DNA from 4 places in the Pseudomonas sp. Emmai genome. Region 2 is predicted to be linked to each of the others. Evidence: predicted binding sites of a transcription regulator. Region 2 holds the regulator's gene; each other region holds the start of a gene.

Region 1 (4,187 bases), 1.2 Mb from region 2:
CACGGCGCGCGGCGTTGGCGCGGTTGGCCGACAATTCCCAGTTGCCGAAATCACCGGTGCCGGTGTACGGCTTGGCGTCGGTATGGCCGCTGATGCTGATCTTGTTCGGCACCGCTTTAATGGTGTCGGCCATGGCCAGCAGGATGTCTTCGAAATACGGTTTCAGGCGCGCCGAACCCGAGTCGAACATCGGCCGGTTATCCGCGTCCATGATCTGGATGCGCAAGCCGTTCGGCGTGATCTCGAACAGGATCTGGTCCTTGAACTTCTGCAACTGCGGGTTCTCTTCGACCTTGTTCTGCAGTTCTTGCAGCAGCAATTCCAGGCGTTCTTTCTCGACCTGTTCGGCCATGCCTTCGACCTGATCGGTATCGACGGTCACTTTGTCCGGTTGGGGCTGGGATTTCACCTCGGGGTTGAGGGTGTTCTCCGGCGCCAGGGTCGGCGTGCCGCCCAGGTCGATGATGTAGGGCGTGCCGCTTTCGGAGAAGCCGACCGGGTCTTTGAAGTAACCGGCGATGGCGATCTTCTGTTCCGGCGTGGCGGTGGACAGCAGCCACAACACCAGGAAGAACGCCATCATCGCCGTGGCGAAGTCAGCGAAGGCGATTTTCCAGGCGCCCCCGTGATGCCCGCCGGCGATGCGCTTGACGCGCTTGATGATTATCGGCTGGTTATTTTCCATGGCTTAACGACCGCGAACCGCTTGTTCCAGCTCAGCGAAGCTAGGACGGTGCGCCGGGTACAGAACCTTGCGCCCGAACTCCACCGCCAACGATGGCGGCATGCCGGAAGCGGAGGCAACCAGCGAGGCCTTGATGGCTTCGTAGACGTTCAGTTCTTCCTTGGCATCGTGGGCCAGGGAATGGGCCAGCGGGCCGAAGAAACCGTAGGCCGCGAGAATACCGAAGAAGGTACCGACCAGCGCCGCACCTACGTGCATGCCGATGGCTTTCTGGTCGCCTTCGCCCAGGGAGGCCATGGTCACCACGATACCGAGTACCGCCGCGACGATACCGAAACCGGGCATGGCGTCGGCAATGCCGTTCACCGCGTGGGACGGGTGCTCCAGGTCTTCCTTGAGGCTGTAGAGTTCCATGTCGAACAGGCCTTCCAGCTCATGGGGAGCCATGTTGCCGGAGGACATGATGCGCAGGTAGTCGCAGATGAACGCGGTCATGCGTTCGTCTTTCAAGACTGTCGGGTACTTGGCGAAGATCGGGCTCGCAGCGGCATCTTCGATGTCGCCTTCGATGGCCATCATGCCTTCGCGACGGCTCTTGTTGAGGATCTCGTAGATCAGGCCCAGCACTTCAAGATAGAAGGTGTGGTTGAAACGCGAACTGAACATGCTCAAGGATTTCTTGAGCACGTGCATGGTCATGTAGCCGGGGTTGGCCTGCAGGAATGCACCGAGGGCCGCACCACCGATGATCATCACCTCGAAGGGCTGAATCAGGGCGGCGATTTTGCCATGGGAAAGCACGTATCCGCCGAGCACGCTCGCGAATACGACGATGATGCCGATTATTTTAGCCATAGGTAGGAGAGCACTTACTGAGTCGGGTTCAAGGTCATATTCGGAAGTTAAAAAATCTCTTCTTCTACTTATCGGCAAAACTGCGCCAGACTATAGCCAGTTCAGGCGAAAAGCCAATTTAGCCCGCGCCGGGCGTGTTTACAGCCAATGATGATCCCGTCCAGCCATGGCTAACGAAACGAACGTTCCACCTCCAAAACCGACCACTCTCGAAGGCTGGGTCAAGCTTCTTGATGGCGTGCGCCTGCCGGTTCCGCAAGAGAGTCACGACCGGGTCTGCAAAGCCATTCGCAATAACCGCAGCTCGTTGCGCGACATTGCCGAATTGATGCAGGAAAGCCCGGCCCTGGCCTTGAGCGTGATTCGCGAGGCCAACCGCCACACCCACGGCAGCATGACGGAGCCGGCGGAAAACCTCGACGTGGCGCTCAATCGCCTCGGCCTGAAACGCACCGAAGAACTGCTCGATCGCCTGCCCGCCGAACCGCAATCCGAGATCCCCAAGGCCCTGCGCCAGCTGCAACTGATCAGCCAGCACGCGACGCAACAGGCCAACGGCTTCTTCGCCAATCGCCTGGCGCGGCTGTGGCAGGACATTCATTGGGGCAGCCTGCTGTTTCTCTCGCCGCTGTGGCCAATGGCGCTGACGCACCCGCATTTGCTCGAAGAGTGGGAACTGCGGGTCATCCATAAAGGCGAGTCGGCGCGCAAAGTCGAAAAGCAGTTGTTCGGCGTACGCCTGCTGGAAATCTGCCTGGCACTGGTGGACCTCTGGCGGCTGCCGATCTGGGTGCAACAGGGTTATCGCCTGCTGCTCAACGAGCAGCGGGAATTGGTCAAAGTGCTGCGCATCGCCCGGGACAGCGAGCACCCGCTGCGTCAGCAAAACCGCCTCGACGACGATCCTACCCTGCGCCGCTGGCTCAATCAGCCGGCCAACACCGTGCTGCTGGCCAACGGTCTGGCGCTGTCGGCGCAACAGGCCTGGGACTGTCCGCACGCTGAGCGCTGGCAGTACCTGACCAGTCTTTATCTGCAAATATCGATGGACGAAGTACAGCAACAGTTGCACCAACAGGCCGCCAACAGCGCCCGCCAGCATGCGATGCCGGATCTGTGGCACCCGGCGGTTTCGCTGCTGTGGCCGTGGGGCATGAACCGTATTCACGCCGGGTTGCTGCCGGCCCCGGCACCGACCACTGAAGATTTGAGCCATTGGCGCAAACAATGCGCCGAGCTGCTGGTGGAACCGAGCCGCTTCTCCAACGCGATGCACCTGACCACCTCGGCCCGGGATGCACTGGTGGCCTGCGGCATGCGACGGGTGATGATCCTGATGGCCGACCGCACCCACGCCAATCTGCGGGTGCACCAGACCGCCGGGTTGCCGAAAGAAGCCGCCGGCCTGAATTTCCTGGTCAGCCAGAGCAGCGTGTTGCAGCGTTTGCTCTCGCAGCAGGCCCAAGTACGCCTGACGCCGGCCAACAATGCCCAGTTCTCCGCCCTGCTGCCCGCCAGCCTGCGTTCGCAGTTCAGCGGCGAACACTTGCTGTTGCGCTCACTGGTCAACAATGGCCGGGTGATCATGATTGTGGTGGCGGACCAGGGTGGCGGGCCGTTCTCGGAAATTACCGTGCAAGCCTTTGGCAAAACCGCGCAGTGCATCGAAAAGGCACTGAGTACCTTTAGCAGCCGCGGCCAATGATGCTGCGCTACAATCCTCCCTTTTTCGCCCTGGAGACCTCACATGTCTGACTTCTCTGGCTTGCCGCTGGTGATCGAGCCGAGCGACTTGCTCCCGCGCCTCGACGCCCGCGAACTGATTCTGGTGGACCTGACCAGCAGCGCCCGCTACACCGAAGGGCATTTGCCCGGCGCGCGGTTTGTCGATCCGAAACGCACCCAGCTCGGCCAGGCTCCGGCGCCTGGCTTGCTGCCGACCCACGCGGCCCTTGAAACATTGTTCGGCGAACTGGGCCACAACCCCGATGCGGTCTACGTGGTGTATGACGACGAAGGCGGCGGTTGGGCCGGGCGTTTCATCTGGTTGCTGGATGTGATCGGCCACAACAAATATCACTACATCGACGGTGGCCTGCCAGCCTGGCTGGCGGCGGGCTTGCCGATGTCGATCCAGGTCCCGGCCCCGGTCGGCGGCCCGGTCAAACTGACCTTGCACGACGAACCCACCGCCACCCGCGAGTACCTGCAAAGCCGTCTCGGCGCCGCCGACCTGGCGATCTGGGATGCCCGTGGACCGCTGGAGTACTCCGGCGAGAAAGTGCTGGCGGCCAAGGCCGGGCACATTCCGGGCGCCGTCAATTTTGAATGGACCGCCGGCATGGATCAGTCGCGTCACCTGCGCATCCGTACCGACATGCCGAAGATCCTCGAACAACTCGGCATCACCAAAGACAAAGAAATCATCACTCACTGCCAGACCCACCACCGCTCTGGCTTCACTTATCTAGTGGCCAAGTCCCTCGGTTATCCGCGGGTCAAAGGCTACGCCGGCTCCTGGGGCGAATGGGGCAACCATCCCGACACCCCCGTAGAGATTTAAGGTTTTTAAGGACAGTTAATGAATAAGCGTCTGTTTATCCTCAGCCAATACCTGCTGCCTCACCACTTGCTCTCGCGACTGGCC
Region 2 (4,187 bases):
ATTATCTGGTCCTGGCAACCACCAGCCAGAAACAGGTTCTAACCGCCGCTTATCACAGTTACAAGCGGTGTGGGCTGGCTGGCTGCATCCTGACTAAACTGGATGAAACGGCGAGTCTGGGCGAGGTGTTGAGCCTGGCCATCAGTCATGAATTGCCAGTGGCGTACCTCACCGATGGCCCGCGCATTCCAGATGATCTGCATCTGCCGCGGCGTCACCAGTTGGTCAGTCGCGCGGTGAGCGTGCAAATGCAGGAAGAACCCAGCGAGGAAGCCATGGCTGACATGTTCGCTGATATTTACCACAGCCCGACCAAGCAGGTTGGCTGAGGTACTAATGAACAGTTTTTGTACCTACATCGATGGTCTGCCATGCATTGTTCAGTTGATGAACGCGCAGCCAGTAATGTGGCCTCCGTCTATGCAAGACAAGGTAAAGAAATAACATGGGCAGCATGCATCCCGTACAGGTGATCGCGGTGACCGGCGGCAAAGGTGGCGTCGGGAAGACTAACGTGTCAGTGAACTTGTCCCTGGCTCTAGCAGAGCTTGGCCGACGCGTCATGCTGCTGGACGCCGATCTGGGTCTGGCGAACGTCGACGTTCTGCTGGGACTGACGCCCAAACGTACCCTGGCCGACGTGATCGAAGGCCGCTGCGAGCTGCGCGACGTTCTATTGCAGGGCCCGGGCGGTATCCGTATCGTCCCGGCCGCGTCCGGCACCCAGAGCATGGTTCATCTGAGCCCGGCCCAGCATGCCGGCCTGATCCAGGCCTTCAGCGATATCGGCGATAACCTTGATGTATTGGTGATCGACACGGCTGCGGGTATTGGTGACTCGGTCGTCAGTTTTGTCCGCGCCGCGCAAGAAGTGTTGCTGGTGGTCTGCGACGAGCCGACCTCCATCACCGACGCCTACGCCCTGATCAAATTGCTCAACCGCGATTACGGCATGAACCGCTTCCGCGTCCTGGCCAACATGGCCCAGAGCCCGCAGGAAGGGCGCAACCTGTTCGCCAAGTTGACCAAGGTCACGGACCGCTTCCTCGACGTGGCCCTACAATACGTCGGCGCCGTGCCTTACGACGAAAGCGTGCGCAAGGCCGTGCAGAAGCAACGTGCCGTCTACGAAGCCTTCCCGCGCTCCAAGTGCGCCCTGGCGTTCAAGGCGATTGCACAAAAAGTCGACACCTGGCCGCTGCCGGCCAACCCGCGCGGACACCTGGAATTTTTCGTCGAGCGCCTCGTGCAACAGACCGCAGGACCCGTCCTATGACAGCCAGTGGCTACAACCTCTACAAGAAGTCGGCACGTGATTCGCAATACGAGCTGATCGAGCGTTACGCGCCACTGGTCAAACGCATTGCTTACCACTTGCTAGCGCGTCTGCCGGCCAGTGTCCAGGTGGAAGACCTGATCCAGGCCGGGATGATTGGCCTGCTTGAAGTGTCAACCAAATACGACGCCAGCAAAGGCGCGAGTTTCGAAACGTACGCGGGCATTCGAATCCGTGGCGCGATGCTCGATGAAGTACGCAAGGGGGACTGGGCGCCACGTTCGGTCCACCGCAATACCCGCATGGTCAGCGACGCAATTCGCTCGATTGAAGCTAAAACCGGCCGTGATGCTAAAGATCACGAAGTTGCGGCCGAACTCCAATTGAGTCTCGACGATTATTACGGGATTTTGAACGATACCTTGGGCAGCCGGCTGTTCAGTTTCGACGACCTGTTGCAGGACGGCGAACACGAAGGGCTGCACGAGGATGGCGCCAGTGCTCATCTGGAGCCGTCGCGCGATCTGGAAGATGAACGCTTCCAGGCCGCCTTGGCGGACGCGATTGCCAATTTGCCGGAGCGTGAGCGACTGGTGTTGGCGCTGTACTACGACGAAGAGCTGAACCTCAAGGAAATCGGTGAGGTCCTGGGTGTCAGCGAATCCCGTGTCAGCCAGTTACACAGCCAGTGCGCGGCCCGTTTGCGGGGGCGTTTGGGGGAGTGGCGAGCGCGCTGAAGGCAGTGTGGGGACACTGCGAACGAGGCTGGTGTGGTGATGAACTGCAGCGGTCTCGATCTGTTGTGCTCCAGACAGTCATTTGAGTGCTTTGCCGGATTGAATGAAATGGCGCGTCCAGGTGCTGGGCGCGTTTAAGACTGCTTGGAGGTCGAATTGGACAAGAACATGAAAATCCTCATCGTTGATGACTTCTCAACGATGCGGCGGATCATTAAAAACCTGTTGCGTGACCTTGGGTTCACCAACACGGTCGAGGCTGACGATGGCACCACTGCCATTCCGGTGCTCAACAGCGGCAGCATCGACTTTCTGGTAACAGACTGGAACATGCCGGGCATGACCGGTATCGACCTGCTGCGCCACGTGCGCGCCGATGAAAAACTCAAGCACCTGCCAGTGCTGATGGTGACCGCTGAAGCCAAGCGCGAACAGATCATCGAAGCGGCCCAGGCCGGTGTTAACGGCTATGTGGTCAAACCCTTCACGGCCCAGGCGTTGAAAGAAAAAATCGAAAAGATTTTCGAACGCATCGGTTGAGTCACTGCGCCACGGGGTAGCTATGGACCACAACGAATCTTCACAGGGCGATTTTGAATCGACCCTGAAAAAACATGCCCGCGAACTGGTCGACAGCCTTGAAAAAGGCAAGTTTGGCGACGCTGTGCAACTGATTCATGAGCTCAACCAGACCCGTGACCGCGGCCTGTACCAGGAAGTTGGCAAGCTCACTCGCGAGCTGCATAGCGCGATCGTCAATTTCCAGATTGACCCAAACATGCCGCAAGCCGAGGAAGTCTCGCAGATCACGGACGCCACCGAGCGTCTGGGGTATGTGGTCAAGCTGACCGAGGCCGCTGCCAACCGCACCATGGACCTGGTGGAAAACGCCACGCCGCTGGTCAATGGCCTGAGCACTGAAGCCCAGGCATTGAGCGCCGACTGGGGACGCTTCATGCGTCGCGAAGTCGGGGCTGAAGAGTTCCGCGAGCTGGCCCGGCGGGTCGACGGTTTCCTGACGCGCAGCAGCGCGGACAATCGCACAGTGTCGAGCAACCTCAACGACATTCTGCTGGCCCAGGATTACCAGGACCTCACCGGTCAAGTGATCAAGCGCGTGACCCAATTGGTCACCGAAGTTGAAAGCAACCTGCTCAAGCTCGTGCTCATGGCCAGCCAGGTAGACCGCTTTGCGGGTATCGAACATGACCGTGAAGCGATGCTGGCTGAAAAAGATCCACAAAAACATCTCTCGCAGGGTGAAGGTCCGCAGATTCATGCCGATAAAAGAGAAGATGTTGTGTCCGGTCAGGACGATGTGGACGATTTGTTATCCAGTCTTGGATTTTAGGTTTTTTAGGTTTTTAGACCTTTAGGAGCACCCCCTTAATGAGCTTCGGCGCCGATGAAGAGATCCTTCAGGATTTCCTGGTTGAGGCCGGCGAGATTCTAGAGCAACTGTCCGAGCAACTGGTCGAGCTGGAAAGCCGACCGGATGATGCGGACCTGCTCAATGCAATTTTTCGCGGTTTTCACACTGTAAAAGGGGGCGCCGGCTTCCTCCAGCTCAATGAGCTGGTGGAGTGCTGTCACATCGCCGAGAACGTGTTCGACATCCTGCGCAAGGGTGAACGACGCGTCGACTCGGAACTGATGGACGTGGTTCTTGAAGCGCTGGATGCGGTGAACGGCATGTTCACCGAAGTCCGCGAACGCAGCCCGATCACGGCTGCCACTCCGCAATTGCTGGAAGCCTTGGCCCGTCTGGCCGAGCCACAATCGGCCGACGTCGCAGCCCCGGTTGCCGACGCGGTGGAAGAACCGGCCGCTGAAAGCGAGTCGGGCGACATCACCGATAACGAATTCGAACAACTGCTGGACTCGCTGAACGCCGTCAAGGCCCAGGCCGAAGCCCCGGCGGCTGTGCCTGCGCCGGCCGCATCGGCCAGCGACGAAATCACCGATGCCGAGTTCGAGTCGTTGCTCGATCAGTTGCACGGTAAAGGTCAGTTCGCGGTGGATGCCGTAGCCGCTCCGGCTGCCCCGGCACCCAAGGCCCCGAAAGCGGCTGGCGACAGCTCGGACATCACCGACGACGAATTCGAAGCACTGCTCGATCAGTTGCACGGCAAGGGCAACTTTGCCGTCGATGCGCTGGAAACCGCCATTGCCTC
Region 3 (4,187 bases), 2.1 Mb from region 2:
CGTGCGGTCGTTCAAACTGATTTCCAGCTCGATCAACGGGTACCTGTCGGTGAATTGCGCCAGTGCCGGAATCACGATCAGACGCCCGATCCCCGCCGGCATGTCCACCCGCAGCAAGCCTTTGGGGTTGTGCCGGGCGGCGGAAAACACCGCTTCGGTTTCCTCAAGATCCGCCAGCAAGCGCACGCATCGCGGGTAATACGCCGCGCCGTCGAGGGTCAGGCTGACTTGCCGGGTGGTGCGCTGCAGCAGTTGCACCCCCAGGTGGGCCTCCAGTTGCTTGATCAGAATGGTCACCGAGGCCCGGGGCATTTGCAGGCTGTCCGCCGCTTTGGCAAAGCCGCCCGACTCGACGATCCGGGTAAACACGCGCATGGCGTTGAGACGGTCCATGGTTCTGCTGCACCTGCTGATTATTTAGAAATAGCGAATAGTGATAGCAGTTTTAGCCGGTTTATCTGCTTTGTGTCGAGGTGAACAATGGCGGCTCACCATTCAAGGAGCTGATCTCATGCAAACACGTCAATTGGGCAAGAACGGACCACAGGTAAGCGCCATCGGTCTGGGCTGCATGGGCATGACCGATTTCTACACCACCGGCACCGACACCCGCGAAGCCACCGCCACCCTGCACCGGGCGCTGGAACTGGGGATCAACCTGCTCGACACCGCCGACATGTACGGCCCGCACACCAATGAAGAACTGATCGGCAAAGCCATTGCCGGCAAGCGTGACCAAGTGTTCCTGGCCAGCAAGTTCGGGATCGTGCGCGACCCGGCCAACCCGACCGCGCGGGGTGTCGATGGCCGCCCCGAGTACATCCGCCAATCGATCGACGGCACGTTGAAACGCCTGGGCGTCGACACCCTGGACTTGTACTACCAGCACCGGATCGACCCGCAAGTGGCCATTGAGGAAACCGTCGGCGCCATGGCCGAACTGGTGCAGGCCGGCAAGGTGCGTTACCTGGGTTTGAGCGAGGCCTCGGCCGCCACGCTGGAACGGGCGCACAAGGTGCATCCGATCAGCGCGTTGCAAAGTGAATTCTCGTTGTGGAGCCGCGATCAGGAAGACAACGGCTGCCTGGCGGCATGCCAGCGCCTGGGCATTGCGTTTGTGCCCTACAGCCCGCTCGGTCGGGGGTTTTTGACCGGCGCGCTAAAAAGCCCGGACGACTTCGCCGCGGATGACTACCGCCGCTTCAGCCCACGTTTTCAAGGGGAGAATTTCGCGAAAAACCTGTTGCTGGTGCAGCAAGTCCAAGCGCTGGCGGCGGATAAGGGCGTGACCGCCGGGCAACTGGCGTTGGCCTGGGTCCTGGCGCAAGGCGACTACCTGATCCCGATTCCCGGGACCAAGCAACGTAAATACCTGGAGGAAAATGTGGCGGCACTGGAGGTGAAACTGAGCAACAGCGAGTTGCAGGCGCTGGAAGCGATCTTCCCGGCCGAGGCCACCGCCGGCTTGCGTTACCCCGAAGAGGTGATGAAGTTGCTCGACCGCTGAACAGCCGTCCTCTGACCCGGTGCGGGTCGGGTCAGAGGATGACGCCTTACTTCTTCTTGACCGGGCCGTTGGTTTCGCCGTAGGTCTTGAGGTTTTGCAAGGCGTAAATGGCTTTCTTGTATTCGGGCACCAGGTAGTTGGCGTACTTGTTGCCCTTCAGGTTATTGCTCTGGATGGTGTCCAGTTGGATGGCAAAGTATTCCAGGGCATTGAATTTCGCGTCCACGTCCTTCGGCACGCCAAATTTATCGAACTCGTTTCCCGCGTTCAGCAGCGTCAGCGCCGTCACATCGCTGATGATGCCGTTCTGCTTGAGAAAGGTGCTCATGTTGCCGAGCTGCTTGACCGAAACGTTTTCCGGGTCGAAGCCCTTGACCTGCTTCCACATCGACATGGAATCCATCTTTGCCTTGTCGAGCGACAACGGGTTGGTGCCCACCTGACTCAAAATCTCTCGCGCCTTGACGCTTTGGCTCAGTGGCTTGGCATTGACCGAACCCTGTCGAACAAATACGCCGGCCTTCGCCGTCCAGTTGCCGACCAGACCAATCGTCATGACCGAACTCCTGCCAGCGTGAGAAGAGAGGAATGTCCTTGCGACGGGAACATAAAAAATCCTTGTTTAACCGAGATGAATGCGGGGAAGTATCGGCGCGACGAGGACGTCCACCTACAAATATTTCTACTTTTTACAATTTTCGTACATTTACGATACAAACCACCAAGTGCCCAGTTTCATTGGCCTATATGAACTTTTAAAGTTTGCTGTAGCCGATCGATCGTCTGTCATAACTGCCGATGTAGCCGGTTTGTACCGTTTACGATACGCGCCTTTTGCGCACCGTCCGTCCCTCGATCCGTTTTCTTGCACGCGCGTACTAAAGCTCGCCCCCAGCGCGCCGATAAGTCCTGGATAGCCTTATTTTTCAAACCCGAACTCCCCAACAATAAGAACGCAGCACAAGGACCGGTCCCATGCCCGCATTCCGTACCATTCAGGCTCGCTACACGCTGTTTCTGGTCCTGTTCATCCTGCTGCTTTCCGTGCTCACGGTCGTGGGCATCAGCCAGTTGGTCGCGCCGAAGCTGCGCCACACCGAAGAACAAGTCGCCCTCAACCGTATCGCCGAAGTCGCCGAGCAGATCCAGGGCGAATTGAACAAAGTCCAGGCCCAGCAACGCAGCATCACCCAGACCATTCCCCTGCTCGACAGCGCCGCCATCGATACCGTGCTGCCCGGCCTGGTGGATCAGTACGGCGAGCTGAAGGTGTTTGGCGGCGGGATCTGGCCATTGCCCGGCCAGCGCGAAGCGGGACGCAACAAGTTCAGCACCTTCTGGCACCGCGACAGCTCCGGCAAACTGGCGGTCAACACCTTCTGGAACAGCGACGCCGCGCCCAACTATTACGACCAGACCTGGTACAAGGGCGGCATGGCCACCCCACGCGGCCAGTGCGCCTGGGCCGCCGCCTATAAAGATGACGCCAGTGCCGAGCCGCGCACCAACTGCGCCATGGCCATTCAGAAAAACGGCGTGGCCTACGGCGTGTCGACCATCGACGTGACCCTGGGCTTCTTCAACGACCTGATCGCGCGCAAGGAAAAAGACCTCGGCGCCGAAATGCTGATCGTCGAAGCCGACGGCAAAATCATCAGCAACAGTTCGCGCATCAGCGGGCCGGTCGTGCTGAAGAACATCAGTGAGCTGGCCGGCGGCTCGCCGTTCGCCAGCCAGGTCAAGGCCGGCCTGCCCAACCGCGACAAAGCCCAGCGCGTCGAATTCGACAACAACGGCGAAGCCAGTACCTTCTTCATGCGCCCGATCGAAGGCACACCGTGGTTCCTCGCCACCGCCCTGCCGACCAAGCTGATCACCGCCCAGCGTGACGATGTCCTGAACACCCTGAGCCTGTTGCAGATTCCGATGGTGATCCTGCTGGTGCTGCTGCAGATCTACGCGATCCGCCAGTTGATCAACCGCATGAAAATCCTCAAGGCCAACATCGACGCGCTGTCGGCTGGCGATGCTGACTTGACCAAACGCATCACCATTCGTGCCGAAGACGAACTGGGGGCCATCGGCCACTCGGTCAACGCTTTCATCATCTACTTGCAGAACATGATCGGCGAAGTGACCCAAGCCACCGGTGCCATGGCGTCGAGCCTGGACAATCTGCAACGGACTTCGGCGCACACCAGCCAGATCCTGGTGCGTCACGCCTCGGAAACCGATCAGACCGTCACCGCCATCACTGAAATGAGTTCGACCGCCGACAGCGTGGCGCAGAACGCCGCCGAAACCGCATCGTTCACCCAGCGCGCCAGCGAACACGCGGATCGCTCGCGCGTGGTGGTGGGTGAAGCCTCCAGCAGTGTGGTGGCCTTGATTGAAGAAGTGGCCAGCGCCACCCATAAAGTCGAAAACATGCAGCAGGACGCGCAGCGCATCACCGAGATTCTCGGGGTGATCGGCGCGATTGCCGGGCAAACCAACCTGCTGGCGCTCAACGCGGCGATTGAAGCGGCACGTGCCGGTGAACAAGGTCGTGGCTTTGCGGTGGTGGCCGATGAAGTCCGCGCCCTCGCCGCCCGGACCCAGGCCAGCACCTCGGAAATCAACGAAATGCTCAAACGCCTGACCCAAGGCGTGAGTTCCTCGGTGGCGGCCATGGAAAACA
Region 4 (4,187 bases), 2.1 Mb from region 2:
CACCGAAGGCGTCGATGTCGCCCTGCGCGTCCGCGAATTGGGAGATGAAGACCCATTACTGGTGACCCGACGCCTGCGTCAGGCGCAGACGCTCATGGTCGCCAGCCCCGCCTTCTTGCACGGCCGGGAAATCAACCATCCGGACGACCTCAAGAGTTTGCCGGTCCTCGGAGCGCTGGAACCCGACCGCATGGTGCATATCCGAATGCTCGATCAACAGGGTAAAAGCCATGACCTGGCAATGGAGGCACGGCTGGGCATTGACGACTTTATCGTGCGCCGCGCCTGCGCCCTCGCTGGCCAGGGCTTTACCGTTCTGCCAATGATGTATTGCGAGTCGGAGCTGGCGGACGGTTCATTGATCCAGTTGCTGCCCGACTGGTCGATGCCTGGCGGTTGGCTGCAAGCGGTCTACCCTCATCGGCGCGGGGTAATGCCGGCCGTGCGCGCCTGGCTCGACCACTTGATCGAATCATTCAATGCCTGTGGGGACCGATTGATATGAAGGCTGGACGCATGAACGAAGCGGATGTCGCGCAGTTTTGCCTGGGGCTGCCCGGCGCGCGGGAAGACTACAAATGGGGTGGCGTGCGGGTGTTTTCGATTGCCGGGAACAAGATGTTCGCGTTGCAGAACCTGCGGGGCGAATCCCTGGCGTTCAAGGTCGACAAGGATTTGTTTCTCGGCCATTGCGACCGACCGGGCATTCACCCGGCGCCGTACCTGGCCCGGGCGCAATGGATCATCATGCAGGCGCCCTACCCGCTGGGCGCCGAAGAACTGAAGGCGCTGCTGCAACGTTCACACCAACTGGTGGTGGGCAAGTTGCCCAAGCGCACTCAGGTCGGGCTGCTTCTTTAAAACAACGCCAGCAGGTTCGCACCGAGAAACAACTGGTCAATCCAGAACACCTGGTGCATGAGCACGATCAGCCAGAACACCAGTTGAAACGAAAGCTTGCGAGTCTTGTGCCGGAACACTTGCTGGGCCAACAAGGCGCCCGGCCAGCCACCGGCCAGTTCCACCGCGTGCAAGACGTTTTCCGGCGTGCGCCAGGTGTCGGCGCGGGCCTTGCGCTTGTCGCTCCAGTACAGGAAAAACGCGACCACGCTGACCACGCCGTAGGCCGCCAGCGGGATCACGGAAACCCCGCGCAGCCACACCATCAGCGAGCCATACAGCGGCAGCGCGCACAGGATGGCGAGCACCAGCAATTTCAAGCGTGGATGCTGGACTTCGCCCCCGGACTTGCGACCGGGGTTGTTGCGCGCGTTGGAATCACTCATGGCTTGGCGGCGGCCCAATCGACCCAACCGAACTGCCAGGTCGCCAGAATCACCAGGCCAAACGCAATGCGATACCACGCAAACACCGCGTAGCTGTGACTGGCAATGAACTTGAGCAGCGCCTTGACGGCAATCATCGCGAAGATAAATGCAGTGACAAAACCGATGGCGAACACCGGAAAATCCGCCGGGACGAACAGATGGCGGTACTTGAACCCCGAATACACCGCCGCTGCGACCATGGTTGGCATGGCCAGGAAGAACGAGAACTCGGTGGCGGTTTTGCGCGACAGCCCGAACAGCAGGCCACCGATGATCGTCGAGCCGGAACGCGAGGTCCCCGGGATCATCGCCAGGCATTGGGCGAAGCCGACTTTCAGCGCGTCCTGCCAGGTGATGTCATCGACCGTTTCGGCATGCACTTCGTGCTGACGCTTTTCGGCCCACAACATGATGATCCCGCCCACGACCAACGCCGCGGCCACGGTAATCGGGTTGAACAGGTAGTGGTGAATCAAATCGGAAAAAATCACCCCCAGTACCACGGCCGGCATGAAGGCAATCAACAGGTTGGCGGTAAAGCGCCGTGCGCTCGGCTGGGTCGGCAAGCCGACGACCACGTCGAGGATCTTGCGCCGGAACTCCCAGACCACCGCGAGAATCGCGCCTAGCTGGATGATGATGTTGAATGCAATGGCCCGCTCACCACCGAAGTCGAGCAAATCCGCGACGATAATCTGGTGTCCGGTACTCGAAATGGGCAAAAACTCCGTCAGCCCTTCTACAACGCCTAGAATCAGTGCCTGGAAGGCCGTCCAAAGATCCATCAATCCCCCAAAGGCAGCGCTCAAAGGCATGCCCCGTTAATATTTTTAGTTCGTTCACTGCGCTCAGCGTAGCTGAAGTCTCGCGCGCACAGGATCCCCACGAAACCGTAAAAATTCCGTGAAAAATCAACTTGGATTCAGGTTTTTCCGCGCGAGGCCGAAATCCTATCAGACAAGCTCCGATTACGCCGCCGTGTAATTGGACTTGGGTCGAATAGGCCCCACCGGCAAAGTGTGGTTGGATGCTCGCGATCGTTTATTACAAGAAGAAGAATCTGGAGTGACAGCGTTATGAACAGCTTACGCAGTGTGTCGATCAGCCGACGCTTGTGGCTCATCTTGATCGTGGCCATCGTGATGTTATTGACGTTGGGCATCTTGATGCTCAAACAGATTCACGACGACCTGTACCATGCCAAGGCGCAGAAAACCCAGCACGTGGTGCAGACGGCCAGTGGCATCCTGAACTACTACCACGACCTGGAAACCGCCGGCACCCTCACCCGCGAAGCGGCGCAAAAACAGGCGCTGACCGTGGTTCGCGGCCTGCGCTATGACCAGAACGACTACTTCTGGATCAACGACCTGGGGCCGGTGATGATCATGCACCCGGCCAACCCGAAACTCGAAGGCCAGAACCTCTCGGCGATCCGCGACCCGGATGGCTTTGCGCTGTTCAACGAGATGGTCGCCATCGCCAAGTCCAAGGGCGCCGGCATGGTTGACTACCGTTGGCCGAAACCGGGCGCCAGCGCGCCGGTGGAAAAAACCTCCTACGTCAAACTGTTCGAACCCTGGGGCTGGGTCATCGGTTCGGGCGTGTATGTCGATGACCTGCAAGCCGAATTCTACGGGCAGGTCTGGAAAGCTTCGTTTATCGGCATGGCAATTACCCTGATCATGGCGCTGCTGGTGATCATGATTGCCCGCAGCATCGTGCGTCCATTGCAGGAAACCGTAAACGCCATGGCCAATATCGCCAGCGGCGAAAGCGACCTGACCCGCAGCCTCGACACCCACGGCCAGGACGAAGTCACGCAACTGGCGCACCACTTCAACGCCTTTACCGCCAAGCTGCGGCAGGTGATCAGCCAGTTGCAGGTGTCGGCCAGCGCCCTGGGCCAGTCGTCCAGCGATCTGGGTAACGATGCGGCGCAGGCACAGCAACGCAGTCAGCAGCAGTCCCAGCAAATGGAACTGGTGGCGACCGCGATCAATGAAGTGACCTACGGCGTGCAGGACGTAGCGAAGAACGCCGAGCATGCGGCCAGTGAAATGCGCGACGCCGAGTCCCAGGCGCAACAGGGTCAGGTCAACATCGATGGCAGCTTGCAACAGATCGACAAGCTCTCCGGCACCATTGATCAAGCGGTGGAAGTGATTCGCACCCTGGCTGCCGAAAGCACCCAGATTGGCAGTGTGCTGGAAGTGATTCGCTCGATTGCCGAGCAAACCAACCTGCTGGCCCTCAACGCGGCCATCGAAGCTGCCCGGGCTGGCGAGCAAGGTCGCGGGTTTGCGGTAGTGGCCGATGAAGTGCGCCTGCTCGCCCAGCGCACACAGAAGTCCACGGCGGAAATCCAGGCGATGATCGAACGCCTGCAAAACCACTCCGAAGCGGCGGTCAAGGTGATCGGCGACAGCAGCCGCGCCTCGCAACTGACCATCGAACAGGCCGGGCTGGCCGGTGCGAGCCTGAACGCCATCGGCCAGGCCCTGCGCAACCTCAACGGGCTGAACGCCTCCATCGCCAGCGCCACACTGCAACAGGCGCATGTGGTGGAAGACATCAACCAGAACGTCACACAGGCGGCCGGGTTGTCCCACAGCACGGCGCTGGCGGCGGAACAATCGAGCCTGGCCAGTGTTCACCTCAGGGAATTGAGCGAGCAGTTGAACGGGTTGCTCAAGCAATTCCGGGTGTAAAGCGAAAGGATCGCAGCCTTCGGCAGCTACAGGGTTTGTGTACATCTGTAGGTGCTGCCCAAGGCTGCGATCTTTTGATCTAACCGCTACAATCCGCCCCCTCTTTCGACTCCTCCCAAGGAACCTCCATGTCCGGGCTTGAACTGTT

The links. The regulator FliA, encoded in region 2, starts transcription of late flagellar genes. The targets are predictions, from matches to a motif close to CTAAAGTTTNNNNNNNNNNNGCCGNTAA.
Region 1: the regulator FliA is predicted to act here: its motif matches at 1,609-1,636, upstream of motA (flagellar motor stator protein MotA).
Region 3: the regulator FliA is predicted to act here: its motif matches at 2,386-2,413, upstream of ACY4LX_RS19595 (methyl-accepting chemotaxis protein).
Region 4: the regulator FliA is predicted to act here: its motif matches at 2,250-2,277, upstream of ACY4LX_RS19285 (methyl-accepting chemotaxis protein).

Annotation. Positions count from the first base shown of each region.
Region 1 covers NZ_CM143685.1:900,054-904,240, reverse strand. The annotation lists gene motB (flagellar motor protein MotB) at 1-685, opposite strand, end outside; gene motA (flagellar motor stator protein MotA) at 689-1,540, opposite strand; gene ACY4LX_RS03985 (HDOD domain-containing protein) at 1,707-3,245, shown strand; gene rhdA (thiosulfate sulfurtransferase) at 3,288-4,103, shown strand; gene asd (archaetidylserine decarboxylase) at 4,122-4,187, shown strand, end outside.
Region 2 covers NZ_CM143685.1:2,124,805-2,128,991, forward strand. The annotation lists gene flhF (flagellar biosynthesis protein FlhF) at 1-329, shown strand, start outside; gene fleN (flagellar synthesis regulator FleN) at 446-1,276, shown strand; gene fliA (RNA polymerase sigma factor FliA) at 1,273-2,013, shown strand; gene ACY4LX_RS09600 (chemotaxis response regulator CheY) at 2,182-2,553, shown strand; gene ACY4LX_RS09605 (protein phosphatase CheZ) at 2,576-3,364, shown strand; gene ACY4LX_RS09610 (chemotaxis protein CheA) at 3,403-4,187, shown strand, end outside.
Region 3 covers NZ_CM143685.1:4,256,268-4,260,454, forward strand. The annotation lists gene ACY4LX_RS19580 (LysR family transcriptional regulator) at 1-393, opposite strand, end outside; gene ACY4LX_RS19585 (aldo/keto reductase) at 512-1,507, shown strand; gene ACY4LX_RS19590 (hypothetical protein) at 1,554-2,063, opposite strand; gene ACY4LX_RS19595 (methyl-accepting chemotaxis protein) at 2,483-4,187, shown strand, end outside.
Region 4 covers NZ_CM143685.1:4,189,027-4,193,213, forward strand. The annotation lists gene ACY4LX_RS19265 (LysR substrate-binding domain-containing protein) at 1-505, shown strand, start outside; gene ACY4LX_RS19270 (MmcQ/YjbR family DNA-binding protein) at 502-861, shown strand; gene ACY4LX_RS19275 (DUF1294 domain-containing protein) at 858-1,286, opposite strand; gene ACY4LX_RS19280 (undecaprenyl-diphosphate phosphatase) at 1,283-2,113, opposite strand; gene ACY4LX_RS19285 (methyl-accepting chemotaxis protein) at 2,405-4,039, shown strand; gene pnuC (nicotinamide riboside transporter PnuC) at 4,168-4,187, shown strand, end outside.